DNA from 4 places in the Rhodococcus sp. IEGM 1330 genome. Region 1 is predicted to be linked to each of the others. Evidence: riboswitches for the same ligand, from Rfam matches in the RefSeq annotation. Region 1 holds a riboswitch; each other region holds the start of a gene.

Region 1 (7,240 bases):
TGTCCTGGGCCAGCACCGATGTCTGGGTCAGCCGTCCGACTCCGGCGCGCGAGAATACGGTCTCGACCACCACCGATCCGGCCAGCAGGGTGCCCACCAGAACCCCGGCAATCGTGAAGGCCGGGATGGACGACAGTCGCAGAACGTGTCGCGTCTGCACCCGAAGGCGTGAGACCCCCTTGGCGCGAGCCACATCCACGAATGGCTGCTTCCATGTGGTCGCCATACTGGTGGCGAGCACCTGAGCGATGACAGCACCGGTGGGCAATGCCAGCGTCACCGCAGGCAGCACCAACGACGCTGGCCCGGCGTCACCGAACGCCGGGAACCAGCGCAGTCGGAACGAGAACAGTTGCAGCAGAAGCAGACCCACCCAGAATGTCGGCACCGCCACCCCGAGCGGTGGGAGCGCGAGCAACAGGTTCTTCAGCCAGACGATCTGGGTGTACGTGGCGGCATAGGCCACCGCGGATCCGAACACGACGGCCAGCACCAGGGCTGTCGCCGCCAAGCCGAGGGTGCTGGGCACCGCGTCGAGAATGGCCGTCGTCACCGGTTGGCCGGTGGCAATGGACAGTCCGAAGTCACCTTGCACGGCCCCGACCAGCGAATGCCAGTACTGCACCAACACCGGCTGATCGAGACCGTAGCGAGCCTGCAGTTCAGCGATGGCCGCAGCATCCGCCGGAGTGCCCGAGCCGGCCGAGTCCACGGCAAGACTGACCGGGTCCGAGGGAAGGAGGAAGAGCACGATGAACGAGATGGTGAATGCAGCCCACAGCACTGCCAGTGCCTGCAGTACTCGCTGTCCGACGTAGCAGGTCATGGCTCTACTGCCCGCTCAGCCAGGTGTCGAAGAACTGCAGGCGAGCGGAGGCCTCGAACTTCAGATCCTGCACTGTCGACGCCGCGCCGACGGCCTGCGAGAGCTCGATCGTGGGAATCCACAATCCGTTGTCGAGCACCTGCTGCTGGGCGGTTGCGAGGATCTCGTTGCGCGCCGCAACGTCGGTGGTCGAGAGCTGGTCCGTCAACGATGCATCCAGATCCGGAATCGGGCCGCGCGCGTTCAGGTTCCGTCCGTCGACGGCAAACGAGGTACGAAGAATGTCACCGTCGGCGCGGGTGCTGTTGTAGTACGTGGAGTCGTAGTCCTTGGTACCTTGCCGTGCGGTCGCCTCCGAAGTGGACACCAGCTCGAGCTGTAGGTCGACGCCGACGGCGCGCAACTGCTGCTGGGTCAGCTCGAGGATCGCCTGGTTGCCGGCGAACACGGCCGAGTACATGACCTTGAAGCTCAGCTTCTGCCCGCCCTTTTCACGGACCCCATCGGCACCGGGAACCCAGCCCGCTGCATCGAGCTGCGATTTCGACTTCTCGGGATCGTAGGTGACATCGGCGAGTTCGACGTACCCCGGAGTGGCGCTGGCCAACGTGCTTGTCGCCGTGCGGAAGTCGGGTCCGAGGACGGTATCGACAAGTTCCTGACGGTTGATCGCCGGCACCAGGGCCGTCCGGACGGCGGGATCCTGTAGCGCACCACGAGTGACGTTGGGCTGAATGCCGAACGGAACGCCCGGGTTCGATGTCGTCAGGATCCGGCCACCGGTCGCCTCGATCTGTGGAGCATCCTGCGGTAGCGCGTCACTGACGGCGTCGAGCTGGTCGGAGGAAAGACTGCCGGTACGTACACCCGACTCGGGCACGATGGTGAACTCGATACGATCCAGGTACGCCTCGCCCTCATGGCCGAATACCGCAGAGCCCCAGTTGTATCCGATTCGCTTGGCCAAGGCGACGGAGCGGTCCTGCTGATAGTCCGCGTAGGTGAACGGTCCCGATCCGATGTTGGCGCCCAGGCACCGCGACTCGGCAGACTGCGCCGAGGTCGCGATGGATTGGATTCCGAGCTGAGGCGTCGAACTCGCCTGCAGGAACTGCGCATTCGGTGCCGCGAAGTCGATGCGGACCGTGAGCGGGTCGACCACCGTGGCACCTTCGTACCCGGTCAGGTAACTGGCGGCCAGAGGTGCCTTGGCTGCACCGAGAGTGCCGGTGATGGCGTCGAAATTCGCCTTGACGGCAGCGGCATCGAGTGCGGTGCCGTCACTGAACGTCACACCGTCTTTCAGCTGGAAGGTGAACGAGCTCGCGTCGGGACTTACTTCCCAGCTTTCGGCCAACCACGGCTCGACCTCGCCGGTTTCCGGGTTCTGATCGGTGAGCGAGTCGACCACTTGGCGGGTGACGTAGATCGTCTGATTGGTGCCGGATTGTGCCGGGTCGGAGCAGGTGGGAGCGCCGGACAGGCCGTAACGCAGGGTCCCTCCTGACTGCGGGGGTCCGGCGTCGGCGGCCGAGGTGGTGGCGCTACCTGCGCACCCGGCGAGCAGTGTGGCGGTGGCGGCGATTACTCCGGCCACCAAAAGTACAGGGCGAGTGGACACGTGGGTGTCTCCGGTATCTGGTCGATCGCATAGGAACTCCCTCGTCCGAGCCACGTGTGCCCAGGAAGGAGTTCGTGCAGATGATGAGGTGTGGTGTCGAAAAGTACGGGTGCCGAAATGTCAGCTAAGACAGGTCGAACCGTTCAGACGGCACAGATCGACATGAATCCGACGGCATCCGTCGACGAAGCCTGCAGCTACTCGGGTATTCATGTGCATTTCCTCCATCGGTCCCGGCGGTAGCACCCGCACCCGACGAGCGGGGGGTTGCTGCGACGTCATCGAGCCAGGTCTCTCGGTCGCTCTGGATGGTCCTACGGTTTCCGATACTACGAGAGGGTCGGGGCAGTTGCCAACCGGGGTAGGAATCGACTCACCGACGGAAGATCCGAAAAGTACGAACGGGACGACCCCCACCAGTCAGACGGCAACTGTCAGCTCAGAGCCTTCTCGACCGATCGGACCTGAATTGTACTGCTGCTCAGCCATTTTCGAAGACCAAAGTTTCACGCGCCCCATCCAGTATCCGATCGTTTCACCGGAGGCGAACTGATCCAGCACGTCCATGCACAGCCAGGTCGCGACTGAGAAATCTTGCTCCACACCGTCGAGCCCGATCAGTGCCAACTCGTCGCCCACGGCGATGAGAGCGCGATCGACACCGGAACTACCGCGCTCGAGCCATCCCAAAGCCCGCCGGAGATACTCCCAGTCGGCCGCAGGGACAGACTCGGTGGCCGATTGCCTACACAATTCCGCCGTCGCAACGAGCGCGTCCACAACCGGCGTCGACAGTGCACCGTCGAGTTCGACGAGCATGCCCCGATCGGAATCTATGAGGTCGGCCATGTAGCGCCAACGGGCCGGAAGGGCAACATCCTCCGGCCACAGGTCCGTCGTACCGAACTGAAGTCGAGTGATCAGTTCCTTCGGTGAACTGCACGAAGCGGCGAAACGAAATGCGTCGTTCATGTCGATCATCCCCACTGGGTCAACACAACATTGGATACCGGCTCGACACTCGAGTTCGGAGATACAGCAAGCAGTGGCTTTCGTCGCCGAATCAAGCAACACTGCTGTGGTCGTTACGTCCGCCTTGGGAGATATTGAACGCCGCCACCAGCATCTACGCGACTCGTCGTTGCTTGAAATCGATAACGTCACATTTGTCATCGATGTGTAATCCACCACATAGTGCGGTACTCCGACCCCGACTGGACCGTTTCGACAGCGGAGCACTAACGGGAACGCATGTTCGAATACTTGTCGGTGGGTCGCGATAGATTCTGTTCATGCTTTCGGGGGACGGCGGATCAGGGGTGGACGGCATCGAGACGGTGCCGCCCGCCCCTGACGTGTCCGATCCGCAGTTGTCGGCGTTGGTGGATCAGGTCGAGTCCGCGGTCGCCGAGTTGGCGGATCAGGCGTCGGTGTCGTGGACGAATGCCGACCGGCGTGCAGTGATCCAACGGATGGAAACGATGACCAGGTCTGTGACGGCGTACTCGTACACCTGGCTCAACGAACTGATCGCTCAACACGGTCTCGATGTGTACCCGGGGTCGGTGCCGTCCTCGGTGGCGTGGATGCTGCGGATCACCCCACGAACAGCAGGAGCACGAGTGCGCCTGGCCGGGGAGTTGGGTGATCGCACCGCGTTCTCCGGCGAAGTATTGCCCCCGCTGCTGCCGAGAACCGCGGACGCGTTGCGGGCGGGGTTGCTCGATGCCAAGCATGTGCAGATGATTCGGGAGTTCTTTCGCCATCTGCCGTCGAGTGTCGATCCGCAGACACGGGATCTCGCCGAAGAGCAATTGGTGGGCTACGCATCGACCCGACGACCCGACGACTTCGCGCCGCTGGTGGCGCATCTGGACTCGATCCTCAACCCCGACGGCGATCACGACGAAGACGAAGACGAGGACGGGAAGCCACCGAAGCCACCGAAGCCGCGGAAGCGACGGGATGCGTTCTTCTACCTCGGCGAGCAGGGTGCCGACGGTATGTCGGAAGGAAACTTCTGCGTCGACCCCGAACTACGGGCCTACCTCGAGGCCCTGTTCTCCAAAGCCGCGAAACCCGGAGTCAACAACCCGGCCGACCCGACATCGATCGTCCACGACGAAACCAGCAGCGACGACAACAGCGGGAGCGGCAGCGCCACTGCTCCCAAGTCCAAGCCCAAGCCCACTCCCCGCGATGCCGGATCCAGTGACGCAGGACTGTGGGATGGAACGGACCGCAACAGTGACGACGACTGCGATGACGACGACTGCGGTGACGGGACCGACTGTGGTTCCAGGACCGACTGTGGTTGCGGCACAGAGGCAAATGACTCCGACGACACTGCAGGCGCTACTGAACCCGGCGGGCACTCCGGATCCGATACCGGCGTCGACGACGACACCGTGGACAAGGCAGCTGTGCGGGACGCTGCTGCCGCTCGTGATCGACGAACCCAGCGCGAACGTCACCACGACGCCCTGAAACTAGCGCTTCGGCAGACACTCGCCTCCGGGACACTCGGCACCCACCGAGGCCTGCCCGTCACCGCGATCGTCACCATGACCCTGAAAGATCTCGAAGCCGGCAGCGGATACGCCATGACCGCCACCGGATCCCGCATCTCCATCCGCGACGCCATCCGCATGGCCTCCCACGCCCACCACTACCTCACGATCTTCGACGACCACGGCAGAACGTTGTACCTCGGCCGATCGAAACGGATAGCCTCCGCCGACCAACGGATCGTGCTCATCGCCCGAGACCGCGGCTGCAGCTTTCCCTCCTGCACCCGCCCAGCAACCTGGTGCCAAACCCACCACGTCACCGACTGGATCGACGGCGGCTACACCGACATCGACGCCCTCACCTTCGGCTGCGACATGCACCACGCACTCGTCGGCACCGGACCAGGCAAGTGGGCGACCACCAAAACCACAGCAGCCCATCGCTATCCGGGCCGCACCCTCTGGCATCCACCCACTGGAATGGACCCCAAGCGCCGTGGACTCATCAACCACGCACACCACCCAGAAGAAGTCCTCTACCCACCCGACCACCACGGGGATGTCAGAGACGAGGAACCACGACAACCCGCATGACGATGCGAATCAGTCGCAAGGCACAGCCCTGCCCGCCGCACGTGCGTCTCTGCCGGAATAGTCGTTGGCAGGGAGATGAACACAGACAGCGTTGCCCCCGCAGGTTCTGGCCGGTTCGGTCATCTCCATCCTCGAATCACACTGATTCGAAACGTTGTGCGCACTCGGGAATCCGGTGACGATCGGACGATGTCGAGGAACAGCACGATTGCCACAATCGAGCGCGGAATCTACCCTGCCGTCGAATCCTGGGACTGGCAGGTCGACGCACTGTGCCGCGGGCAGGACTCGGAGATCTTCTTCTCTCCGCACGGCGAAGCGCGCTCCGCTCGCCGTGAACGTGAGGACCGGGCGAAGCAGGTGTGCGCCGGGTGCACGGTGGTCGAGGCCTGCCGCCGATTCGCTCTGGCAGCGAACGAGCCGTTCGGAGTCTGGGGCGGAACGACGGCTCGGGAGCGGCAGATACTCAGAACCAACTCCCGACGTGTCGCCGAGCGACAGGCGAGTTAGTACCGGTAGTCGAGCCTGCGGCGCGACCGGGTAGTTCACAATGGAAGGGTGAGCGAAACCGAGAAGCCTCAGCAGTGGACGTATCTGATGGACATGGACGGCGTACTCGTCCACGAGGACCACTTGATTCCCGGTGCCGACACGTTCCTCGCCGAGTTGCAGGCCAACGAGATTCCGTTCATCGTGTTGACGAACAATTCCATTCGTACCCCGCGTGACCTGCGGGCCCGCTTGGCGTTCACCGGTCTGGACATTCCCGAGAAGTCGATCTGGACCTCCGCTCTCGCCACCGCGACGTTCCTGGGCAATCAGCGGCCCGGCGGTAGCGCCTATGTCGTCGGCGAGTCGGGTCTGACCACCGCCCTGCACGACATCGGCTACACGCTCACCGATTCGAGCCCGGATTACGTGGTGCTCGGCGAGACCCGCACGTACTCGTTCGAGGCCATCACCACCGCTATTCGTCTCGTCGAGAAGGGCTCGCGCTTCATCGCCACCAACCCCGACGCCACCGGACCGTCCCGTGAAGGCTCGCTTCCGGCGACCGGTTCGGTGGCCGCGCTCATCACCAAGGCCACCGGAAAGGAGCCGTACTACGTGGGCAAGCCCAACGCGCTGATGATGCGGTCGGCTCTGCGTGCGATCGGCGGCCACTCCGAGAACACACTGATGATCGGTGATCGGATGGACACCGACGTGCTCTCCGGTCTCGAAGCCGGGCTGCAGACCATCCTGGTTCTCACCGGCATCTCGACGGTCCAATCCGTCGAGCAGTACCCCTACCGACCGACCAAGGTCCTCGATTCCGTCGCAGACCTGGTAGGCCGCACTCAGAACCCGTTCTGATGACACTCGAATTCGTCCTTTCCCGCCAGGATCACCACGTCGTCGGGCTGGGCGTCCGGCACGCGTTTCCCGATATCGCCGACGCAATCGCGGCGGTGCGGGAGGGCCGAAACGTCGTCGGCGCAATGCCTTTCGATATGTCCGACGCCACCGCCCTGATCGAGCCGGAGGAGTTCTACCGACTCGAGGGGCCATGGGCGACCGCGGACGTTCTGCCGTCGCTACCGGCGGTCACCATCGCGCGGCAGATTCCCGACCCGGACGTTCACGTGCAGCGAGTGCGGGATGTCGTAGAGCAGTTGAAGGCCGGTGTGGCCGAGAAGATCGTGCTGG
Region 2 (7,240 bases), 120 kb from region 1:
CTGGCTGCCGCCTTCGGACTGCTCATCGGCGCTCCGACCTCCCGCCGCGAAACCTACGTCCAAGTCGGCATTCTCGCGGTGTACGCGGCCGCATCGGGTGCGCTCGGAGCCTTCCTCACCACCCATGTCCTGGAAACCTTTGCCGGCCACTGGTTTCCGCTCACCCTGCTGGGTTCCGCGGTGGTCTTCGCCACCGGGTTGTTCACCATGGGCCTGCGCGCACTGATCGGCGTTGCCGCGGTTCCCGCCGCGATCGTACTGTTCGTGATCCTCGGAAACCCCAGCGCAGGAGGTGCTTTCGGGGCAGACGTCCTACCGTCGCTCTATGCTTCGATCGGTCGGTGGATCACCCCGGGCATCGGCACCGAGGGCGTTCGCAGCATCGTGTACTTCTCCGGCACCGGGCTGGGGCAACCCGCACTCGGCCTGACGCTCTACATCGCGATCGGCGCACTGCTGATGGGCGCGGCCGCAGTGCGTCGCCGGTCCGTGCACAACCCGGTGAGCCGACGCGAAACCAGTAAAGTGTGATTCCATGACCTCCACTTTCCCTCTGCCATTGCCCGATCTCGCCGTCCGCACACTCGGAGGCGCAGTCGTGTGGGCGAACGACGAGACGTTCGCGGAGAAGGAGAATCTCGTCCGGCCGGGCAAAGCCGACTATTCGACGGCGACGTTCGGACACAAGGGTCAGATCTACGACGGGTGGGAGACGCGACGCCGACGCGAGGCCGGGTACGACGAGGCGATCGTGCGTCTCGGAGCGCCAGGGGTCGTCTCGGCTGTCGTCGTCGACACCGCGTGGTTCACCGGAAACTATCCGCCGGAGATCTCGATCGAGGCCGCCGAGGTCGACGGATTTCCATCACCGGAAGAGCTTCACACCCAGACCGAGTGGACCACCATCGTCCCGCGCAGCCCGGTCAACGGCGACAGCGAGAACAGGTTCGCTGTTGCCTCCGACGCGCGGTGGACGCACGTGAAGCTGTCGATCTATCCCGACGGCGGAGTGGCGCGGTTGCGGGTGCTGGGTCGCGGCAAGCCCGACCCCAAGTTCCTCGCTGCCGGTCCGGTCGACCTGGCTGCACTCGAGAACGGTGCGTACGTCTCGGCGTGCTCAAACATGTTCTACAGCTCACCCAACAACCTGCTCTTCCCCGGTCCCCCGCGGTCGATGGGTGAGGGCTGGGAGACCTCGCGTCGACGCAACGACGCGAACGACTGGGTTCAGGTGCAGCTCGCCGGTACCGGGCACATCTCTCTCGCCGAACTCGACACCACCTGCTTCCTCGGAAACGCGCCAGGTGCGGCATCGCTGCGGGGCCGGCTCGGCGACGGCGAATGGATCGAACTGTTGCCGCGAACGACGCTGCAGCCCGACACCCGGCATCGCTTCGTACTCACCCACGACACCCCGGTCTCCGAGGTGCGAATGGACATCTTTCCCGACGGCGGCATGGCGCGATTGAGACTGTTCGGTGATCTCGCGGGAGTGGAGCCTGCGGAATGACCAGATGGGCAAGCCTTCTGCGTAAACGGTCGCGGGGCAATAGGGTTGGACCATGTCCCGGCTACTTCATCCGAATGCAGCCCATGTGGCCGACACTCTGATTTCACGTGGTCATCACGGGGTGGTGGTGAACAGTCCGGAGGGCACACACACTGCCGCCGATGCCGCTGCGGCACTGGGCGTCGAGGTGGGCGCGATCGTGAAGTCGATGGTGTTTCTGCTGGGCGACGAGCCGGTGCTGCTACTGGTCTCCGGTGCCCACAACGTTCATCTCGAGCACACCGGTGAGCGTCTCGGCGGCACGTTGATGCGCGCGCCTCTCGACACGGCCAAGCATGCAACCGGGCAGCCGATCGGGGGGATCGCCCCGGTCGGCCACCCCACCAACCTGGACACGTTCGTCGACCAGGATCTGGCCGGATACGCCGAGGTGTGGGCGGCCGCCGGTCACACCAACACGATATTTCGGTCCACGTTCACCGAGTTGGTGCGGATCACCGCAGGTCTGGCGATCGACGTCACCTGACCGTCAGCTCAGGACGCGAGAGTCGGGGCGATCGGTGCGCCGAGGACCGCGTCGACGACGTCGATGTCGAGTCGGGTGCCGCGGGATTCGAGCAGCGGCAGTACTCCGTTGTTGATCAGACCCGACTGGCGAGCGACATCGCCGAGCACGGTCAACGTCACGCCGTCGGCCACATCGGCCGCAGTGACATCGGAGATCAAACTGGCCAATCCCGCCGGCGTTCCGACGTAGCGGATCGACGACGGGCTGGTCGGCGCATCCAGTGCGGAGAATTCCCGACGGGCCGTCCGGGCATCGGCCGCGATGTGGATCTCGAGGTCGAGAAACACTGCCGTGCTGTCGGCAGATTCGCCGCGGTCGACGGCCTCGGCCCGCACCCGGGCTCGATGTTGCTGGGATTCCCGCAGGTCGGAGGCCTGGATTCGGACTACGTCCGTCTCGGGAGCGGCGGTCAGTTCGGTCCAACCCGCAGTGAATTCGACGGCGACGCGGGTGAAGTTGTGCGACATGAGTGATGGTCCTGATTCTTCAGTCGGTGAACGCATTCGGTCGGAGCGGAGCCGAACTCGAACACGACCCGGACGCAGTGCGGCACAGATCCACGTATCTGTTGCACCAATGGCGGTTGCCCGTCCACACGACACTCACGGTCATGACGCCATGCTAACTGTCTGCGGGGGTGCACGGGGATCCAACCCACGCGGCGCTGTGCCCACCCACCCCGTCCACCCGTCCGGCCAGCTCGGGGAAGGGTCGCGGGTCGGGTACGGGGTTCCACCAGCCGGCGTCCTCCGCGTAGTGCCAGTTCGGTCCCGACTCGACCAGGGCGGCGAGGGCGTCGACGAGTCGATCCACATCGGCCGACGAGCTGCCGAGGCCGATACTGGCTCGAACCGCTCCGGCCGCGTGCCCCAGCCTGCTCAGCAGTGGGTGTGCGCAGAACTTTCCGTCGCGCACGCCGATTCCGTGTTCGGCGGACAGGTACGCAGCGACCTCACCGGGATCGCGTCCGGCGACGGTGAAGGTGACGATGCCGACACTGTCGGGTGAGTCGGCCCACACCTGGAGCTGCTCGACGCCGTCCAGTGCGGCCAGCCCGTCGCGCAAGCGGGACGATAGCTCGTGCTCGTGTTCCTGTAGTTCTGCGTCGTCGAACCCGGCGATGGCCTCGCAGGCCGCAGCGAGTGCGGCAACTCCGAGCACGTTGGGCGTGCCTGCCTCGTGCCGCTGCGGTGCCGGAGCCCAGTCGGTGTGTTCGATGCTCACGCTGCGCACCGCGCCGCCGCCGGCCAGGTGCGGCTCACCGAGGTCGAGCCAATCACGTTTTCCCACAAGCACTCCCGCGCCGAACGGGGCGTAGAGCTTGTGCCCGGAGAACGCGAGGTAGTCCACGCCGAGTGCGTCGATGTCGACCCGACGATGCGGCACCAGCTGAGCACCGTCCACCGCGATGCGCGCGCCGTGCCGATGTGCAAGAGCGGCGAGTTCCGCGATGGGCAGCACCTCACCGGTGACGTTAGATGCACCCGTGATCGCCAGCAGCGCAGCAGGTTTCGCGGCGAGTTCGGCGTCGAGACGCGCGATGGTCTCGGCCAGGGTCGACGCAGCCACCACCACTCGTCGATCACGCCACGGGAGCAGATTCGCGTGGTGTTCGATGTCGAGCACCACGGTCTCACCCGGCACGCATGCGGCCAGCAGGTTCAGCGAGTCGGTGGTGTTCCGCGTGAACACCACCACCGAGTCCTTCTGCGCACCAACGAAATCGGCGACGGTCACCCGAGCCTTCTCGTACGCCGCCGTGGAGACCCGTGAGGCGTAGCCGGCACCGCGATGCACACTCGAGTAGAACGGCAACAGCTCCGCGATCCGATCGGTCACCGCGCCCAGTGCCGGCGCGCTGGCGGCGTAATCGAAGTTTGCGTATGTGCATGTGCCGCCCTGCACCAGCGGTACCTGCAGATCCGTGCCCGAAACAGGGGCAAAAGGAGCACAGGGGCGGGAAAGTACAGATGTCATGACAGATCAAGCCCTCACGTTCGAGGGACCCGCAACCGAAGGATGTGGTGAACGAGTCCGCGCTTGCCGCGCCGGTTTTCCGGCGTCAGCCTGGTCGTCACCCGGAGCACCCCACCGCGGAGGAGGGTTGCCGACCAGCTAGCCGGGGCTTGATGCTGGTACTCGTGACCGTGGGGAAGACGATCGCAAACTCGCTGCGGTTTTGTCAAGCCGGGACTCACACGTAGGCAGCAGTAGGATTCCCGCGGTGGGAAGGCGCGCTCGTTCACCTGCTGGCAAACAGAACGTGAGATAACCAACGGCGCTGCTGTTCGTCAGCACCACAGAGTCATTTGCCAACGCAGAGTTACATGCAAAACGAATGAGAAGGACGCCCGGTTGTCTGTGCATCAAGAGAACGATCTGCCGGGTTCGAGCGCGGACATCGCACCTGCACCGGCGGCGTTTCTTCGCTCACCCCAGGCTCCACCCGCCCGGACGCTCATCGACGTTCTCCACGACACGGCCCATCGCTTTCCCGACGCCCCCGCCATCGACGACGGAACCGTGTCGGTCAGTTACTCGGAGTTGTTGGACGACATCGCCGAGGGCGCTCAGTGGCTCGCCAACGCCGGTGTCAGGCGCGGCGATCGCGTCGGCATCCGCATGCCGTCGGGGTCGTTCTCCCTCTATGTCGCGATCCTGTCGATTCTGAACGTCGGTGCCGCCTACGTTCCGGTCGATGCGGACGATCCGGAGGAGCGCGCCGAGTTGGTCTTCGGTGAGGCACAGGTGACGGCCATCGTCACTGCGGGCGGCATCGCCGCCGGTACTGCCCCGAAGCAGGACGTTCCTCAGCACGACCTTTCCGAACACAATGCCGGACCGCCCACCCCGCAGGACGATGCGTGGGTCATCTTCACCTCCGGTTCCACCGGCACACCCAAGGGCGTTGCGGTCAGTCATCGCAACGCGGCGGCGTTCGTCGACGCCGAGGCCCGCATGTTTCTGCAGAAGGACCCGCTCGGTCCGGGCGATCGGGTGCTGGCCGGACTGTCGGTCGCGTTCGACGCGTCGTGCGAGGAGATGTGGCTGGCGTGGCGGCACGGTGCGTGTCTGGTTCCCGCGCCCAGGTCGTTGGTGCGGTCCGGTTTCGATCTGGGCCCGTGGCTCGTCTCCCGCGACATCAGTGTCGTCTCGACGGTGCCCACGCTCGCGTCGCTGTGGCCCGCGGTGGCGCTGGAAGCGGTGCGGTTGCTCATCTTCGGCGGCGAGGCATGCCCGCCGGAGTTGGCCGAGCGCCTCGCCGTCGAAGGCCGCGAGGTCTGGAACACGTACGGCCCCACCGAGGCGACGGTCGTCGCGTGCGCGGCGATCATGGACGGCACGGGTCCGGTCCGGATCGGGCTCCCCCTCGACGGGTGGGACCTGGCTGTGGTCGACGCCTCCGGCACTCCGGTGCAGATCGGTGAAGTCGGCGAGTTGGTCATCGGCGGCGTCGGGCTCGCTCGGTATCTCGATCCGGCCAAGGACGCCGAGAAGTACGCGCCCATGCCGTCCCTCGGGTGGGACCGGGCGTACCGCAGCGGCGATCTGGTCAAGCTAGAGCTCGAAGGTCTGTTGTTCCAGGGTCGCGCCGACGATCAGGTCAAACTCGGCGGCCGACGCATCGAGCTCGGCGAAATAGACAATGCGCTGCAAGCACTTCCGGGCGTCGGCGGTGCGGCGGCCGCCATCCGCAAGACGGCCGCAGGTAACTCGGTGCTCGTCGGATATCTCGCCAGCACCAACCCCGATTTCGATCTCGAAGCCGCTCGCGAATTGCTCGCCGAGCAGTTGCCTGCAGCGCTGGTTCCGCGGCTCGCTCTGGTGGACGAGATGCCCACGCGCACCTCGGGCAAGGTCGACCGCAATGCGCTGCCCTGGCCCCTGCCCGGCATGGCGGGCGCGTCCTCGCTCGGCGGCACGGCGGGGTGGGTGGCCGAACTGTGGACCAACATCCTCGGCGCGCAGGTTTCCGACGAGAACGCCGATTTCTTCGCCAACGGCGGTGGCTCGCTCTCGGCTGCTCAGTTGGTGACGGCGTTGCGCGAGCGGTTCCCCGAGATCACCGTCGCGCAGCTCTACGACCACCCGCGACTGGGTTCGCTGGCACAGTATCTCGACGACCTCGAGCCTGTCGTCGAGGCCATTCCTCGTGAGGTCGCACCGACGTCGCGCACCGCGCAATGGGCGCAGATCGCGGCAACGGTTCCGTTGACCACCCTGACCGGATTGCAGTGGGTCACCTGGCTCGGGCTGCTGTTCAACGTCATGTCGTGGTTCGGCGACGTGCCCTGGGCTCCGACGCTGTCGTGGTGGTGGGTGCTCGTCGCATTCATCCTGTTCATCACTCCGGTCGGCCGCATGGCGATCTCGGTGATCGGATCTCGCATCCTGTTGGCGGGCTTGAAACCGGGCGCGTACAGGCGCGGCGGCAGCATGCACGTCAGGCTGTGGGCGGCAACGAGATTGACCGATGCCAGTGGTGCGTCGAACCTCTCGGGCGCACCGTGGATGGTCTACTACGCGCGCGCTCTCGGTGCCAAGATCGGCAAGGGTGTCGACCTGCACACGATGCCGCCGGTCACCGGCATGCTCGAACTGGGCGACGGCTGCTCCATCGAGCCCGAGGTGGATCTGTCCGGGCATTGGATCGACGGCGATCTCGTCTACATCGGCGGCGTCGAGATCGGTGCCGGCGCCACCGTCGGCGCCCGCTCGACGTTGTTGCCCGGAACCAAGGTCGGCAAGAATGCCGTCGTCACCGCGGGCTCCGCCGTCGTCGGTCGAGTGAAGGCCGGTCAGATGTGGTCCGGTTCGCCGGCCCAGAAGGTCGGCAAGGCCGATCACCCGTGGCCCGCGGAAACGCCGCCGCGCGCGACGAAGTGGGTGTTCGCGTACGGCGTCGCGTCTCTGTTCCTGTCCGGCATGGCACTGTTCTCGATCGGTGTCAGCCTGGTGCTGATGGGCTGGTGGATTCACACCGCGGACTCCGTGTTCGACGCCTTCGTACGTGGTCTGGTGATGTTGCCCGTCGCGACGTTGGTGTCGTTGGCGGTGTTCGCGGTGATCACCGTCGTCGCGGTGCGGTTGCTCAGCATCGGGCTGATCGGCGGCTACCACCCGGTGCGTAGCCGCATCGGCTGGCAGGTGTGGGCCACCGA
Region 3 (7,240 bases), on a different contig from region 1:
CGGAATCCGCGTGTCGCCGCTGATCACGACTCGCATGCCCTGAATCAGAGCGCCGTCCTCAGTAAGTGGACCGGGGTTCTCCCACGTGCAATGCGTTCGAGGAACGGTGTCCGGATACAGCGTCAGGCGCTCGGTGCACGTGACGACGGGAAGGGGAAGTTCGAGCGACCTGGCCAGTCGAGCACTGTGAGTGAACACCTGCGCCAGCACGCGGGCATCGTCGTAGGCGTCGTGTGCATTGGACTGCAGCACTTTCCAGTGCGCAGCCAGGGTGGATAGCTTGTGGTTGGGAGTGTCGAGTTGTAGTCGCCTCGACAATGCCACGGTGCACAACCGTTGCTTCGTCGGCATGTCGATGCCCGCACGCATCGATTCGAGCTTCAGGAAGCCATGGTCGAAACTTGCGTTGTGCGCGACCATGGTTCGACCGTCGAGCAGATCCATGAGCTGCGGGGCGATCATGTCGAACGTCGGCGCGCCGGCAAGCCGTTCGGGCGTCAGTTTGTGGATGTGTACCGGACCGGGATCGCAGCCCGGGTTGACCAGAGTCGACAGTTCGCGTCCCACGCGTCCGTCCTCGTCGACCGTCATAGCGGCCACGCTGAGCACCCGATCACGGGATGCCTTCAGACCTGAGGTCTCGACATCGACGACGACCCACTTGTCGCGTCCGGTCTTCACTGCATTCCCCACGGAGGTTCCACCTTCGACGCAAACGGACAGTGGTGGTCACTATGCCGCACGGGTCACCGGCAATACGGCAAATGCCGAACACGGGTCAATCTATTCGCACTGCGGACCTGTGATGTAGCCCTGCTCGCAGCCGTACTGGGTTTGTATGTCCCCGCTGGTGGGTTCTTCTCCGCACAGGACTCCGCACCGCTCGTAGCCATTCACGACGCCATCGCCGTTTCGATCCTCGGATTCGTTGTACGGATACCCTGCATCGGGCACCGGCGCGGTCGCCGCGCATCTCGGGTCGTTCACCTCGTACGACCCATCGGTGAAGACCGCGGTGCCGCCGTAATCGCAGTATCTCAATTCAGGCGGTGCCGGCGCGACGTACGTGTCGCATTCGGCTTCGTACCCTGTCGTTCCGTCTGAGTACAGGGCAGTGCCGGACTGATACAGATCCAAGTCGCCGCACTCGTAGGTGACTGGTTGAGGCTGAGGAACAGGCGGCGGCTCAGGTGCCGCCGGCACGTCCACGTTGGAGGTAGGCGATGCCGACACAGTGACGCTGGAACTGCTCGTGACAGGAACAGCTTCGCTCGGTGTCTCGTCGGGGCTGCTCGAGCAGCCGGCGCAGACCAGAGCTATTGCGGTGATTGCAATGAACGTTCTCGTGGACATGCCAACTCCGAGCCGGTCGAGACTGCATGGGCCCGTCCCCGGTACAGGCAATGTCGATTCAGTATCGCAATGAACGGACCACCGACACGCGCGATTCGACGTTCGGATACGGCGTTATGCCGTCGTTCACAGGCATAACCGGATGTGGCGCCTCAACCATGAGGCGTACCCTCACCTATGCATGCACTCGCAAGCACAAGGAGCGAATATGGCCGATCCGCGATGACGAAGCCGGAGATATTCGAGCGAGGTGGCCGACGCCTTCGTCGCACGTCGGCTTCAGTTACGCCTCACTCAGGCTGAGTTGGCATTGCTTGCCGGCGTGGGGCGATCGACGGTCCAAGCTCTCGAAGGCGGCAAAGACTCGATCCAACTCGACGGTGCGATCGCCATCGCGAATGCGCTGGGCTGTGACCTCACTCTGCGGACTCGGGCCGGAACGCCTGTGCCGCCTCTGGATCCGCGTTGACAACGCCACCATGGCGGTGCCTGACCGGCCAGGCGGACTGCAACCCGCGTGGCCGTAGAGCAAAGCCATGGAACCCGAATCGGATCTCGGCAAAAGGGGTCCGATCAACTCGTACGCAACGATTTCCGGATCCGGCGTACCGGAACTCGTGTATGACCTCGGACAGTTCGGTCAGGCGCGCTGTACACCGACGCCCGTCAATCTATCTGCTGCTGCATCGGTTCCAAGTTCGACTCGGGCCTCCGGGTTGTCGATGTAGAAGCGAATCCACTGTTCAAGCGCAACCGGGTGGATATCGAAGCGTCTGCAGTCGAGTTCGATGTACTTGCCTTTCGGCATAATTTCGATTCTCCGGAGCAAGGTTGTGAAGCGACGGTTCATCTTCGCCAACTCGTCGACCCTCACCAGAACCAACGGGTACGACTCCACGACCACAGCGGTGTCTCGGATGTCCGCCCACGGTACCTGGATGTCGAATGCCCAGCCGCGGTGGCGAATACCGTCGTCCGAGAGCTCGAGGTAGCCGTTGCGAATACTGCGCAACAGGATTGGAATCAGGAGCGAGGCCATGGAAAGCCCCATCGCCGCAAGCACCCATCCCACCCCACCCCACCCGAGGTGAAACCCATCGCGATCACGCAGGTCGACAGAGAACTGACCACCACGACGAGCAACCTCAAGCTCACCGGGTTGTAGCGCACAGTCGATCCCTGCACCCAAGGGCCGACGTCAGAGCCTGTCTTAATCGACGGGACGTTGGTCCACGCGAAAGCCATTGTGCTGATGCAGAATACAGCAAATCCGAATGTCGACAGCGCAGGGGCGATCATTCCCTCCACGACACCCACCACGCACAAGTACAGAGCAATCAGCGCCGCAACCCCGAAGATCGCGCTTCGAGCGATCATCGACCCAGGCGATGCCACCCAGCGCCGCACTTCACTGGTCTGCACGTCAGAAAATCGCATCCCACGCCCCTGTCGCCAGTTCGCCGATTGCCGACCCCGTGTCGGCAACTGCCGCAGCACCATCACCGATAGCGTCGCCGACGCTACCCAAACCGTCTTCGTAGGGCGTGGCCACCGATTCGACGCACGGCACGTAGACCACTGGTGGGAAATCAGTTGGAACTGCCATTTCCGCCCCTCCCCGACGCGGCCCGAGCGCCGCCCCACAGCATCAGACGCAGCAGCGACGCCCGCGGTTCCACTGAGAAGCCGCACGCCGACGGCTGATAGACGGCTTCAGCGAGACAGCGTCTGCAAGGTCGCCTCGCCCGCGCGATACCCCGCCTCGAACAGCCATGGCCATACGGAAAAGTCCTCGGGGTCGACGACCACCGTCTCGACACCACCGTTCCCACGCCGCTTGGGCATGTTCTCTGGATGCGCAGGAAAACGACCTTTCAGATAGGACGGCTCGAGACTCTGCCGAAAGATCAGCCACGTCTGAGGCGTGAAACCCACTGCCTCAGCACGTTTCGCGAGCTCGATCCAAGCTTCGGCATTGGCGTACCCGCCTTCGAGTACCAGCCTCCGAGTCTCGAGCATCGGGAACACGCCGTACCAAATCGGCGGGTAACTCAGTAGCGTCTGGCACCAGGTACGACGGCGTTCCGGCGGAATGGGTTCCCACTTCGCCTGTGCTGCTTCGAGTTCGTCACTACCGGACATTGTTCACCTCATTCTGGAGGTGCAACCCTCCATCGACTTGCGCGCCTGCGATTGCGGGACGCGCCGGTTCTTCCCCTGGGGCACCCTGTCGATGGAGACGGGGTTGCCGGACAGCCGGCCAGGTACCGACAGCTGCCACTCATGAACCACCTCCGAGCGTAGACGCGCGGTACGACATGCACCATCCGATGGATCGGATCGCCCCGAGTTCGGATCGATTTCGCACTCCGCCCGCCATCGAAGCGGCAATCGGTCAGTGTGATAGACATATTTCGTTAGGTGCGTTCTACATCTAGTTGGGAGGAATTATGCTTCGCCTTGCTCGCAGTGCTGCCTTTGTCGCGGCCGTCCCGCTCCTGTTCGTAGCGTGCTCGAATACGCCCAGCGCTGAATCCAGCACTGACACGACCACACCTGCAGCAAGCGCCGCCGCTGCAGCGGAAGAAGCAGGGGCGCAGCAAGCGACCGAATTCCAGTACGACGGCGAACTCGACCCCGACGCGTGGCCGACCCTCAGCCCTGACTGGGGTGCCTGCGCCGACACGTCGGCCCAATCCCCGATCAACCTCCACGACGCCACCGCCGCAGACCTTCCGTCGCTCCAATTCGCCTACAACACAGGCGTTATCGCCTTGAAGAACACTAGACACACGGTACAGGCGGACAAGACACCCGGATCGGAGGTGATCCTCGGCGACAAGCACTTTGCGCTGACGCAGTTCCACCTCCACGAACCGGCCGAGCACGAACTGGACGGCGTCCGCCACGACGCCGAATTGCATCTGGTGCACACCGCAGAAGACGGAAGCATCACCGTCGTCAGCGTCCTGATCGACAAGGGGGGCAGCGAACGCAGCATTGGGAAACTACTTCGACGAACTGCCTCCCGTCGGCGACACCGCGGAGCTCAGTAGTTTCGATCCCGCGGCTCTGCTACCTGCCGATCGGACGAATGTGCGCTACACCGGATCCCTCACCACTCCCCCGTGCACCGAGGGCGTGCAGTGGATTGTGATGACCACTCCGGTACAGGCCTCGGCAGAGCAACTCGACGAATTCCGCACCCTGATCGAACAGAACGCTCGGCCCCTTCAGGAGCAAGGCAGCCGAAGCGTTCTGCTCGATACTGAAGGAAGTTGACAGGGGCGCTGGGTTGAGCGAGCCAGAGGTAGCTCACTACCGATTCGACGCCAGCGCAGCATCATTCGGACGGACGGTAGACCAGCTCCGATCACACCAACTCCGGTATGAAATCACTTGCTCAGACCCTCCGCGATCTCGCCGATGGATTTCAACGTCCGCTGATCGGTGTACTCCACCTCGTCGAAATAGCGCTTGAACACCGACCGCATCAGCTCGATGACCTCGATGTGTTGCAAGAGCACGACCCGCAACGATCGATCGCCACTGTGGGCAATCTTCTCGAACTTCCTCCCGAGCTGCCTAGCCGAATCGAGGGTGCCGAACGCCTCGACGTCGACCAGGTTTTTCGTCCTCGCCAGCATTTCCGTCAGGTGTCTGATGTACGCAGCGCAGACCTCATCGCACCGGAACGCCACGCCATCGGGGATCTCGAGCTGTCCGGACTCTGCTTGCATCGACAGCGATTGCCACTGCTGCATCGATACCGCAAGCTCGTTCGTCTCTGAACCCATCGCTTCTTCTTCCTTTTAGTTCGATGCCGGCATGGACGGTCGGAGCGAACGCGCCAACCGTTCGACCTCGACACACGGATCCGCGAGAGCTGGTGTCCTTGCAATCCCATCGAGATTCAGATAGACGACGCCGCCCGGGCGTCCGAAAGCGACGCCGCAATTGACCTCGTCGTACTTGATGGTCCGCTGGAAGCGCACGCCATCGAACCCCTCGATCGGCTGGAAATTCTCGAACGGTCCCCGCTCGCGTAGGTAGTCCAGGCTTTCAGTGGACGAGAAGATGCCGAGGTGATACCACGGCGTGGGCAGCGGATTGGTCCAGAAACACGTCAGCCAGTCCTCAGAGATCGGCAGATCTCCCACCAGGTTCCAGGACTTTGTCTCCACCGCCAAGCCCGCGTCTTCGATTGCCGAGTCCGGGATGGTGCACGGATCCCACGCCCCATTCGCCGGAGCGGTTGTCATCACCGATGTCGTCGACGGTGCCGCCGCAACGGGCACGCCTTCGAACGCCCCTCCGCAGCCGGTTGCCACCAGCATCAGTCCGACCGCACTCCCGATCAGCAATCGCATCTTGCTCACAGCACTCCGTCCTTGGAACCCATCCGTGGTGTTGGACGCAGCTACCAGCGCATCGGTTCCATTTGATCGGACGCAGGTGCGCCTGGCGTTTGCCGATCGGTGCGACGCCGTCTCCATTCGATTGGATCGTCGGACCCCGCGGCCGGGACTGAACCATCCCTCGATGACTGGGCAACACTCCAGGGCCACCCGTACCGGAGTGCACCTTCGTCGCGCTGATCGTGGCGGCGATATCGGTGTTCGCGGCAACCCTCACGGTAGACGCAATCGCGGTCCATAGGGATTGACTGGACCTTGATCGCCGCACCGGCCGATCGACTTTCGTCCGCCCGTGCTTCGCGCATCTCAGGCGAGCAGCATCGACGCGTTTTTCACAGATCCAGCATGTCGCGCAGTCGACGCATGCTCATCGGACCAGTTCGTTCCTCGTCCGGGAAAGAATCGAGGAGACGAATCAGATCATCGCGACGAGTCGGATCTGCCGCGGCATCGCGTGGCGTCCAACCTTCGAGAGCGGGGATGGACTCGGTGAGCCACTTCTGTTCGTATTCGCGAACCTGCTCTTCGAGGAGCGCAATGAGCTCTGGAGCCATTTCGACGGGTTCTCCGCCATTCCCTAATGTCTCGGCCATCGCTTCCTCTGCCGACGAACGCCTGTCGCTCATCTGATCCGCATCCGGATGAAGGGTCATCACATCGTCGATCAACGTGTCCATTCGGCGTTCGGACATTGCTTCCACCGTCAATCGGGTGCCGTCCAGGGTGAGTCTTCCGAGGATGCTCGTTCCGACCTTCCAGTACCAGCGATTCCCCCCCGCGGCCCCGAATTTGCGGCTCAGCCTCCGCCGTAGTCCACCGACCTCACCGAGCTCGAAGACCGACTCGCACAACGCCACCGGATCGCCGTCACGATTTTCGATTCGGCGAGGAGCCAACCGCGCACTGAGAAAACTCACCAGATCTTCGGGATCGACAGGGTCGGCGTCGAGGATCTCGATCAGCTTCGTTCGTTGCGCCGGATCGACAGGTTCGATGCCACCGAAGATCTGAAACTCTGCACCGACGGGTACGACGCGCGAGCAGATGAATTCTCATGCAGTCAACTGTCGGCTCGCCGAGCGTTCTTTAATGTCGTGTCGATCCCCGGTACAAATGTCGCGCAGCGACATGCCTTCTCCGGGGCTGACCGATTCGATCTCGTGAATCGACCGCTCCACCAGAAGCCACTGCTGGGCCAACATCAACTCGTCGGCCGGCAGTAGCGGCCCATGAGAACTCACGAACTCGGCAAATTTTCCGCCCTCGAACAGCACTACATCGCTGACGAACGGTTCATCGAAGGCCTTCGACAAGACATCGTCACGATCGCCGAGATGCGCCGTTCGTGTTCGGGCCAGACCGAGGATTAGATCTGCGGAATTCGCCGTTGCCGCATAGCCACTGGCTTTCTGGTAGAGCCACTGTGCGCGCTCTTCGAGCGACAGAACGTTCCTTCCGAGGTGACACAC
Region 4 (7,240 bases), on a different contig from region 1:
AAGGCCAGTGCGGTGATCAGCACACCGAACGTGTTGTCCACCAACGTCACTGCACCGATCAGTCCGGCAACAGCGGCCCCGAGGAGCGCCGCACGGGGGGCCTGCGCATACCGCAGCACCGGCCAGGTGCGAGGCCCCCAAATAGAGAGACCGTGCTTCGTTCTGGGATGAATCGGAGTCTCGATCGTGGTCATGGCGCTTCCTTTTCTGTGTTTCGGGCATGGAGGGTCGGCGGCTGCGGTCCGTGGACGTGCAGTCGCGGTTCGGATGGATCGAGAAAGTCAGTGCTCGGGGATGGCCACTCTGATGTGGCAGCCGAATTCGCTGTCGAGAACTTCGATGGTTCCGCCGTGCAGTTCGGTGGCCCAACGGGCGATGCCGAGGCCCAGACCTGTTCCGCCGTCGGTGGATCCGCCGCGAGTGAATCGGTCGAACACCGCATGGCGATCGGCGAGCGCGATGCCCGGGCCCTGGTCGACGACGTCGAATGCATACGCTCCGCCGATTCGATGGGCCCGCAGCGTCACGGTGCTCGAATGGGGGGAATGCCGCACGGCGTTGTCGACGAGGTTGGTGATCACCTGTGTCATGCGAGATCGGTCGGCCACGACGGTCGAATCGCCGGGCGAGACGACAATCGACACTCGTTCTCGGTGAACGGAGGTCGCATCCTCGAGGAATTGCCGCACCGCGAACTCCTCCGGGGCAATGGTGAGTACACCGCCCTCCACCCGCGACAGGTCGAGCAGTTCGCTGACCAGATCTCCGAGTCTCTCGGTTTGGCGCAGCGCCACCGACAGCGTCGCGGGATTCGCGTCGGTCACCCCGTCGACCATGTTCTCGAGCACAGCACGCAGGGCAGCGATGGGCGTCTTCAATTCGTGCGAGACGTTGCCGATGAGTTCGCGGCGGTACTTCTCGGCAGCTTCCAGATCACTTGCCATGGTGTTGAACGCCGTGGCGAGCTCGCCCACCTCGTCCCTGGACGTTGCCCGCACTCGCGTCGAATAATCGCCCCGCGCCATCGCTTTGGCGGCCGATGTCATCTCGCGCAGCGGTGACGTCATGCCGTGGGCGACGAATTGCGTTGCGGCCAAGGACACGACGAGCGCTGCGAGGAGGGTGTAGCGAAATTGCCAACCCGCTCCGATCCAGAAGACGACGCTCGCGAGCACCAGCACTATGCCCACGACGAGCGAGACCTTGAGCTTGAACGACCGCAACGGATCCAACGGGCGCGGCAGCATTCGCGTCATCGCGGCGACTCCACGGCGTAGCCCACGCCGTGCACGGTGCGGATGAGATCGCCACCGAGTTTGCGGCGCAACGCTTTCACATGAGAATCGACCGTCCTGCTGCTGGCCGAATCGTCCCAGCCCCACAGTTCCGACAGCAGTGTTTCCCGCGAGACCGCAGTGCGCGGCCGAGCAGCCAGATAGGCGAGGATGTCGAATTCCGTTCTGGTCAAGTGGATGTCGCCGGAGGGATTGGTCACCCGCCGTTCCCGGTGATCGATCTGCACGTCACCGACTCGAACTGCCTGAGGTACGGCGGCCACCGTGCGCTCGGCACGCCGAACCAGGGCGTGCACGCGAGCGACCAACTCGCGCATACTGAACGGCTTACCCAGGTAGTCGTCCGCGCCGACACCCAGGCCGACGAGCATGTCCGTCTCATCGGACTTGGCCGTCAACATCAACACCGGGACCGGGCGGGACGCCTGGATACGGCGGCACACTTCGAGCCCGTCGAACCCGGGGAGCATCAGATCGAGCACCACCACGTCGGGATCGATCCGGGCGCACGCGTCGACGGCAGACGGGCCGTCGGCGGCAGTGACGACCTCGTACCCTTCGCCGCGCAGCCGAGCGGCAACGGCCTCGGAGATCGTGGGCTCGTCGTCGACGACGAGAACTGTGCGGCTCATGAGAACTGACCCTAGAGGGCGCACGTGGAGGAGCCCGTCGGGAAATGTGGAGGTTCGGTGAAGGTTCGAGCAGGGCGTTTCACGTCGCGTCGTCAGACGAACTCCACTACGCAATTAAATTAGGATGGGCTACCCTTCCCGATGTTAGCCAACCCTTCCGAAAGGCGTCTCGATGCGCATCCGACCACTTCACCGGACCTGGGCGGTGTGTGCGATTGCGCTGACCACCGCGGGGCTGCTGACTGCATGCTCGAACTCCGCCGACGAGGCGTCACCGATGGCCGGTACTTCCTCCGCCTCGGCGGCTTTCCCGATCACGATCGAGCACGCGTTCGGTGAGACCGTCGTCCCGGAAGAGCCCACTCGCATCGTGGTGGCCGGATACACCGAGCAGGACACGGTCCTCGCACTCGGCGTCGTACCGATCGGCGTAACCGAGTGGTACGGCGACCAGCCCTACGCCACCTGGCCCTGGGCACAGGCCGCGTTGGGCGATGCGCAGCCCGAAGTTCCGTCGGCCACCGGCGACGGCTTCGAGGAAGAGAAGATTGCGGCGCTGCAACCGGACCTGATCATCGCCACGAACGCAGGCCTCACCGAGGACACCTACACCAGGCTCAGTGACATCGCACCGACCCTCGCCCAATCCGACTCCTCGACCGCCTACTTCGAGCCCTGGGACATCCTGGCCGAGAAGATCGGACGCGCACTCGGCAAGAAGACCGAGGTCGATGCCCTGATCGACGGCGTGAACCAGAAGTTCGCCGACGCTGCGGCCGCAAACCCGGAATTCGCCGGCAAGAAGGCGATCTTCCTCCAGAACGCGTTCTACGAGGGCAAGGCGATCGCGTACCAGGACGGGTTGAGCACGGACTTCCTGACCAAGGTGGGCTTCGTCATTCCCGACGAGATCGACGCCTACGTTCCGGCGGACGGCGGCGGCCAGGCGAGCATCCCGCTCGAGAATCTGTCGGTTCTCAACGCGGCCGACGTGCTGATCTGGGGAACCGAAGGCCCGGGCGACCGCACGGAATTGGAGAAGGAGGCGGTGTACGACGCCCTCGAGCCGGTGAAGGACGGCAACCTCGTGTTCACCGACGGCGTGACGGCGGGCGCGATCTACTTCACCAGCGTGCTCAGCCTGCCGTACGTGATCGACAAGCTGGCTCCGGCTCTGGCCGAAGCCCTCGGTGGAACGACAGCAACGATCACCGGCTGACGGGACCGGTCGCCTATTTCGAGGGCGAGCGCCTGTCCATCCACATGGCTGTGGCGAGTACACCCAGACCGGCCACGGCCAGGCCCGAACCGACGGCGGCGGGTGCCGTGTAGCCGAATCCTGCGGCGATCACGGCGCCACCGACTGCCGCTCCGATGGCGTTGGCCAGGTTGAACGCGGCATGGTTGAGCGATGCGGCGAGCGTCTGGGCGTCCTCGGCAACGTCCATCAACCTCGTTTGCAGACCGGGTACCACCGAGGAGCCGGACGCGCCGATGAGGAACACCAGCAGTAGGGCGGTGATCGGATTGTGTGCGGCCACGACGAACACAGCAAGGAACACGGCAGTGGCGGCCAGGCCGACGAAGGTGCCCTTGAGCTGGTACCGGTCGGCGAGCCATCCGCCGGCGTAGTTTCCGACGACCATTCCGAGTCCGTAGATCATCAGGGCCACCGGAACGAAGGCGCGGGCGAGACCGGCGACGTCGGTCAGAGTCGACGCGATGTAGGTGTACACCGCGAACATGCCACCGAATCCGACGATGCCTACGAACAGGGTCATCCACACCTGGCTGCGGCGCAGTGCGCCCAGCTCGGTGATGGGGCTGGTGGTCGGCATCGCGTCGAGCCGTGGCATCCAGAGGACGAGCGCGGCGACGGTGAGGGCACCGATGACCGCCACGAGAGTGAATGCACTGCGCCATCCCAGCGCCTGCCCGATCCAGGTCGCCACCGGTACGCCGACGACGTTGGCGACCGAGAGTCCCATCATCACCATCGCGACGGCCTTGGCTCGCTTGCCCGGTTCGGCGAGGTGGGCAGCGACCAGCGCCGCTACGCCGAAGTACGCACCGTGCGGCAGACCTGCAACGAATCGCGAGGCCACCAACTCGTTGAAGCTGGGCGCGAAAACCGTGCCGAGGTTTCCGAGGGTGAAGGCCACCATCAGCGCGAGCAGCAGCATCCTGCGCGGAACGCGGGCAGCCAGGGCTGCGATGGTCGGCGCGCCGACGACCACACCGAGCGCGTACGCGGAGATCATGTGGCCGGCCGAGGGCTCGGAGATCCCCATCGTCGTCGCGATGTCCGGCAACAGACCCATCGACGCGAACTCCGTGGTGCCGATCCCGAAGCCGCCGATGGACAGGGCCAACATCGCCAGCTTGCGGCGGGTCGAGTGCGGTCGGTGACTGACACTCAGGCCACTCGACACCTTGCCGCGCACAGCGCTGACTCGGGACAGAGCGGAATCGGTGACAGTCACAGCAGTACAACCTTCGTGTGGATCGGGGACGTGAGCAACGAGAACGGTGGCTCGGCGAATCGATTCAGCAGAGCCCAACCGAGTAAGGGAACAGCCAACCGAACCATTGTCTTCCCCCAGGCAACTTGTTTTCGAGTCGCGGCACGGTGATTGTCCTCACCCGAGCATCTGCTCGAGCTCTACCTGGCACCGCGCGCGTGCCCTTGTTCCGGTGGGGTGCCGTCACCCGCTAAGATCTTCGCCAGGTCATGAGTGCCAGCATCGAGCCCCGGCTTGCTGGCCGGCAACCCTCCAACCGCGGTGGGGTGCCCCGGGTGAACGACCAGGCCGATCCGGCACGCGGGTGCCGTATCGACAAGCGCGGGTCCGCAGGAAGCGGACCCACTGAACCTTCGGTCCCCAAGGGGCCGAAGCCTGTCAGGAGGTTCTCTCATGTGTTGCTGTACCGATACGCCCCGTAACGCTCGACTTCTCGAGCTTCATTCGACATTCGATTCGTCTTAGACAGACTCGTCTCAGAAAACGGAGTATCACCAGCCATGACCGATTCCACCCCAGACGTCGTCGACGCCACCGGAGCACCCACCGAGGATCCGTTCACCGATCCCGCAGCCAACTGGAGCTTCGAGACCAAGCAGATCCACTCGGGTCAGACCCCGGACGGCACCACCAAGGCTCGTGCGTTGCCCATCTACCAGACCACCTCGTACACGTTCGACAACACAGATCACGCAGCCGCACTGTTCGGTCTGGCCGAGCCCGGCAACATCTACACCCGCATCATCAACCCGACTCAGGATGTCGTCGAGCAGCGCATCGCCGCGTTGGAAGGTGGCGTCGCGGCATTGTTGGTGGCGTCGGGTCAGGCCGCCGAGACGTTCGCGATTCTCAACCTCGCAGAGGCAGGCGACCACATCGTGTCGAGCCCTCGTCTCTACGGCGGCACGTACAACCTCTTCCACTACACGCTCCCCAAGCTGGGCATCACCGTCTCGTTCGTCGACGATCCCGATGACCTCGAGCAGTGGCGCGCGGCAATCACCCCGTCGACCAAGGCGTTCTACGGTGAGACGATCTCCAACCCCAAGAACGACATTCTCGACATTCCCGGGATCTCGGCGGTGGCCCACGAGAACGGCATTCCGCTGATCGTGGACAACACCGTGGCAACGCCGTACCTGCTGCAGCCGTTGAAGCACGGTGCCGACATCGTGGTGCACTCGGCGACGAAGTACCTCGGCGGACATGGAACGGCCATCGCGGGCGTCATCGTCGACGGTGGCACGTTCGATTGGACGCAGGGCCGTCATCCCAACTTCACCACCGCGGATCCCAGCTACCACGGCGTCGTGTTCGCCGATCTGGGTGCGCCCGCGTTCGCGTTGAAGGCACGCGTTCAGCTGTTGCGTGACATCGGTGCTGCGGTCTCGCCGTTCAACGCCTTCCTCATCAGCCAGGGTCTGGAAACGTTGAGCCTTCGGATCGAGCGGCACGTGGCGAACGCACAGAAGGTCGCCGCCTTCCTCGCCGGTCGGGACGACGTCGTCTCGATCAACTACGCCGGACTCGAATCGTCGCCGTGGTACCAGCGCGGGCAGGAATTGTTGCCGAAGGGGCAGGGCGCGATCATCGCGTTCGAGCTGAAGGGCGGTGTGGACGCGGGCAAGAAGTTCGTCAACGCACTCACTCTGCACAGCCACGTCGCTAACATCGGAGACGTGCGTTCACTCGTCATCCACCCCGCATCCACCACGCATTCCCAGCTGACTCCGGAAGAGCAGCTGGCATCGGGCGTCACTCCCGGCCTGGTGCGTCTCGCCGTGGGCATCGAGGGAATCGACGACATCATCGCCGATCTCGAGGTCGGATTCAGCGCGGCGGCATCTTGAGTCACAGCTGCGACACAGGCGTTCGTCCGGAGGCGGTTCTTCCGTCTCCGGACGGGCGGTTGGGAACAATCGACATCGGTGGTCTCGATCTCGAGAACGGCGCTCGCATCCCCCAGGTCACCGTCGCGGTGCAACGCTGGGGCGAACTCGCCACCGACCGCAGCAACGTCGTACTCGTCGAACACGCCCTGACCGGGGACTCGCATGTGTCCGGTCCGCCGGACGCCGATCATGCTCTGCCCGGTTGGTGGAACGGAATGGTCGGTCCGGGCTGCCCCATCGACACCGACGAGTGGTGCGTCGTGGCGACCAACGTGCTCGGCGGCTGCGGCGGGACCACGGGCCCGAGCAGCGTCTCTCCCGATGGCACGCCCTACGGGTCTCGTTTTCCGGACATCTCCATCCGCGATCAGGTCGCTGCCGAAGCTGCCGTGGCCGACGTCCTCGGAATCGAGCGGTTCGCTGCCGTCGTCGGCGGCTCGATGGGCGGGATGCGCACCCTCGAATGGATCGTGGGCCATCCCGACCGAGTGGCGGCCGCATTGGTCCTCGCGGTCGGTGCCAGGGCAACTGCCGACCAGATCGGTACCCAGACAACACAGATCGCCGCGATCAAGGCCGATCCAGGATGGCTCGGCGGTAATTATCACGACACCGGCACCTCGCCGACGGCCGGACTCGGCATAGCGCGGCGTATCGCGCACCTGACGTACCGAACCGAGAGCGAACTCGACATCAGGTTCGGAAACTCACCGCAGAACGACGAAGACCCGTGGGCCGGTGGCAGATACTCCGCACAGAGCTACCTCGAGCATCAGGCTGCGAAGCTCGTCAACCGATTCGACGCTGCGACGTACGTCCTGCTCAGCGAGGCGATGAACCGTCACGATGTAGGCCGCGGCCGGGGCGGAGTGGCCGAAGCTCTTGCGTCCACACCTGTT

The links. Region 1 has a riboswitch for S-adenosylmethionine ahead of R4P57_RS21745 (ABC transporter substrate-binding protein). Riboswitches for the same ligand answer to the same signal wherever they lie in the genome.
Region 2: linked by a shared signal. The riboswitch ahead of R4P57_RS21085 (aminotransferase class V-fold PLP-dependent enzyme) and the one ahead of R4P57_RS21745 (ABC transporter substrate-binding protein) in region 1 are both predicted to bind S-adenosylmethionine.
Region 3: linked by a shared signal. The riboswitch ahead of R4P57_RS18800 (mandelate racemase/muconate lactonizing protein) and the one ahead of R4P57_RS21745 (ABC transporter substrate-binding protein) in region 1 are both predicted to bind S-adenosylmethionine.
Region 4: linked by a shared signal. The riboswitch ahead of R4P57_RS01760 (bifunctional o-acetylhomoserine/o-acetylserine sulfhydrylase) and the one ahead of R4P57_RS21745 (ABC transporter substrate-binding protein) in region 1 are both predicted to bind S-adenosylmethionine.

What each region holds. Positions count from the first base shown of each region.
Region 1 is NZ_JAWLSB010000010.1:140,062-147,301, reverse strand. Features, by position in the region: gene R4P57_RS21750 (ABC transporter permease) at 1-826, opposite strand, end outside; gene R4P57_RS21745 (ABC transporter substrate-binding protein) at 831-2,447, opposite strand; SAM riboswitch class I at 2,669-2,762, opposite strand; gene R4P57_RS21740 (hypothetical protein) at 2,868-3,620, opposite strand; gene R4P57_RS21735 (HNH endonuclease signature motif containing protein) at 3,740-5,551, shown strand; gene R4P57_RS21730 (WhiB family transcriptional regulator) at 5,741-6,061, shown strand; gene R4P57_RS21725 (HAD-IIA family hydrolase) at 6,149-6,907, shown strand; gene R4P57_RS21720 (isochorismate synthase) at 6,907-7,240, shown strand, end outside.
Region 2 is NZ_JAWLSB010000010.1:16,037-23,276, reverse strand. Features, by position in the region: gene R4P57_RS21105 (hypothetical protein) at 1-531, shown strand, start outside; gene alc (allantoicase) at 536-1,510, shown strand; gene R4P57_RS21095 (YbaK/EbsC family protein) at 1,563-2,036, shown strand; gene R4P57_RS21090 (hypothetical protein) at 2,045-2,545, opposite strand; gene R4P57_RS21085 (aminotransferase class V-fold PLP-dependent enzyme) at 2,700-4,055, opposite strand; SAM riboswitch class IV at 4,110-4,225, opposite strand; gene R4P57_RS21080 (Pls/PosA family non-ribosomal peptide synthetase) at 4,440-7,240, shown strand, end outside.
Region 3 is NZ_JAWLSB010000008.1:94,417-101,656, forward strand. Features, by position in the region: gene R4P57_RS18775 (TerD family protein) at 1-693, opposite strand, end outside; gene R4P57_RS18780 (hypothetical protein) at 784-1,353, opposite strand; gene R4P57_RS18785 (helix-turn-helix transcriptional regulator) at 1,604-1,822, shown strand; gene R4P57_RS18790 (hypothetical protein) at 1,994-2,392, opposite strand; gene R4P57_RS18795 (hypothetical protein) at 2,777-2,959, opposite strand; gene R4P57_RS18800 (mandelate racemase/muconate lactonizing protein) at 3,067-3,495, opposite strand; SAM riboswitch class IV at 3,524-3,642, opposite strand; gene R4P57_RS18805 (carbonic anhydrase family protein) at 3,804-4,409, shown strand; gene R4P57_RS26835 (carbonic anhydrase family protein) at 4,354-4,635, shown strand; gene R4P57_RS18810 (hypothetical protein) at 4,749-5,150, opposite strand; gene R4P57_RS18815 (DUF3558 domain-containing protein) at 5,166-5,723, opposite strand; gene R4P57_RS18820 (hypothetical protein) at 6,104-6,688, opposite strand; gene R4P57_RS18825 (SEC-C domain-containing protein) at 6,824-7,240, opposite strand, start outside.
Region 4 is NZ_JAWLSB010000001.1:402,504-409,743, reverse strand. Features, by position in the region: gene R4P57_RS01785 (DUF4173 domain-containing protein) at 1-194, opposite strand, end outside; gene R4P57_RS01780 (HAMP domain-containing sensor histidine kinase) at 282-1,256, opposite strand; gene R4P57_RS01775 (response regulator transcription factor) at 1,253-1,927, opposite strand; gene R4P57_RS01770 (ABC transporter substrate-binding protein) at 2,100-3,146, shown strand; gene R4P57_RS01765 (MFS transporter) at 3,160-4,302, opposite strand; SAM riboswitch class IV at 4,655-4,777, shown strand; gene R4P57_RS01760 (bifunctional o-acetylhomoserine/o-acetylserine sulfhydrylase) at 4,950-6,299, shown strand; gene metX (homoserine O-acetyltransferase MetX) at 6,359-7,240, shown strand, end outside.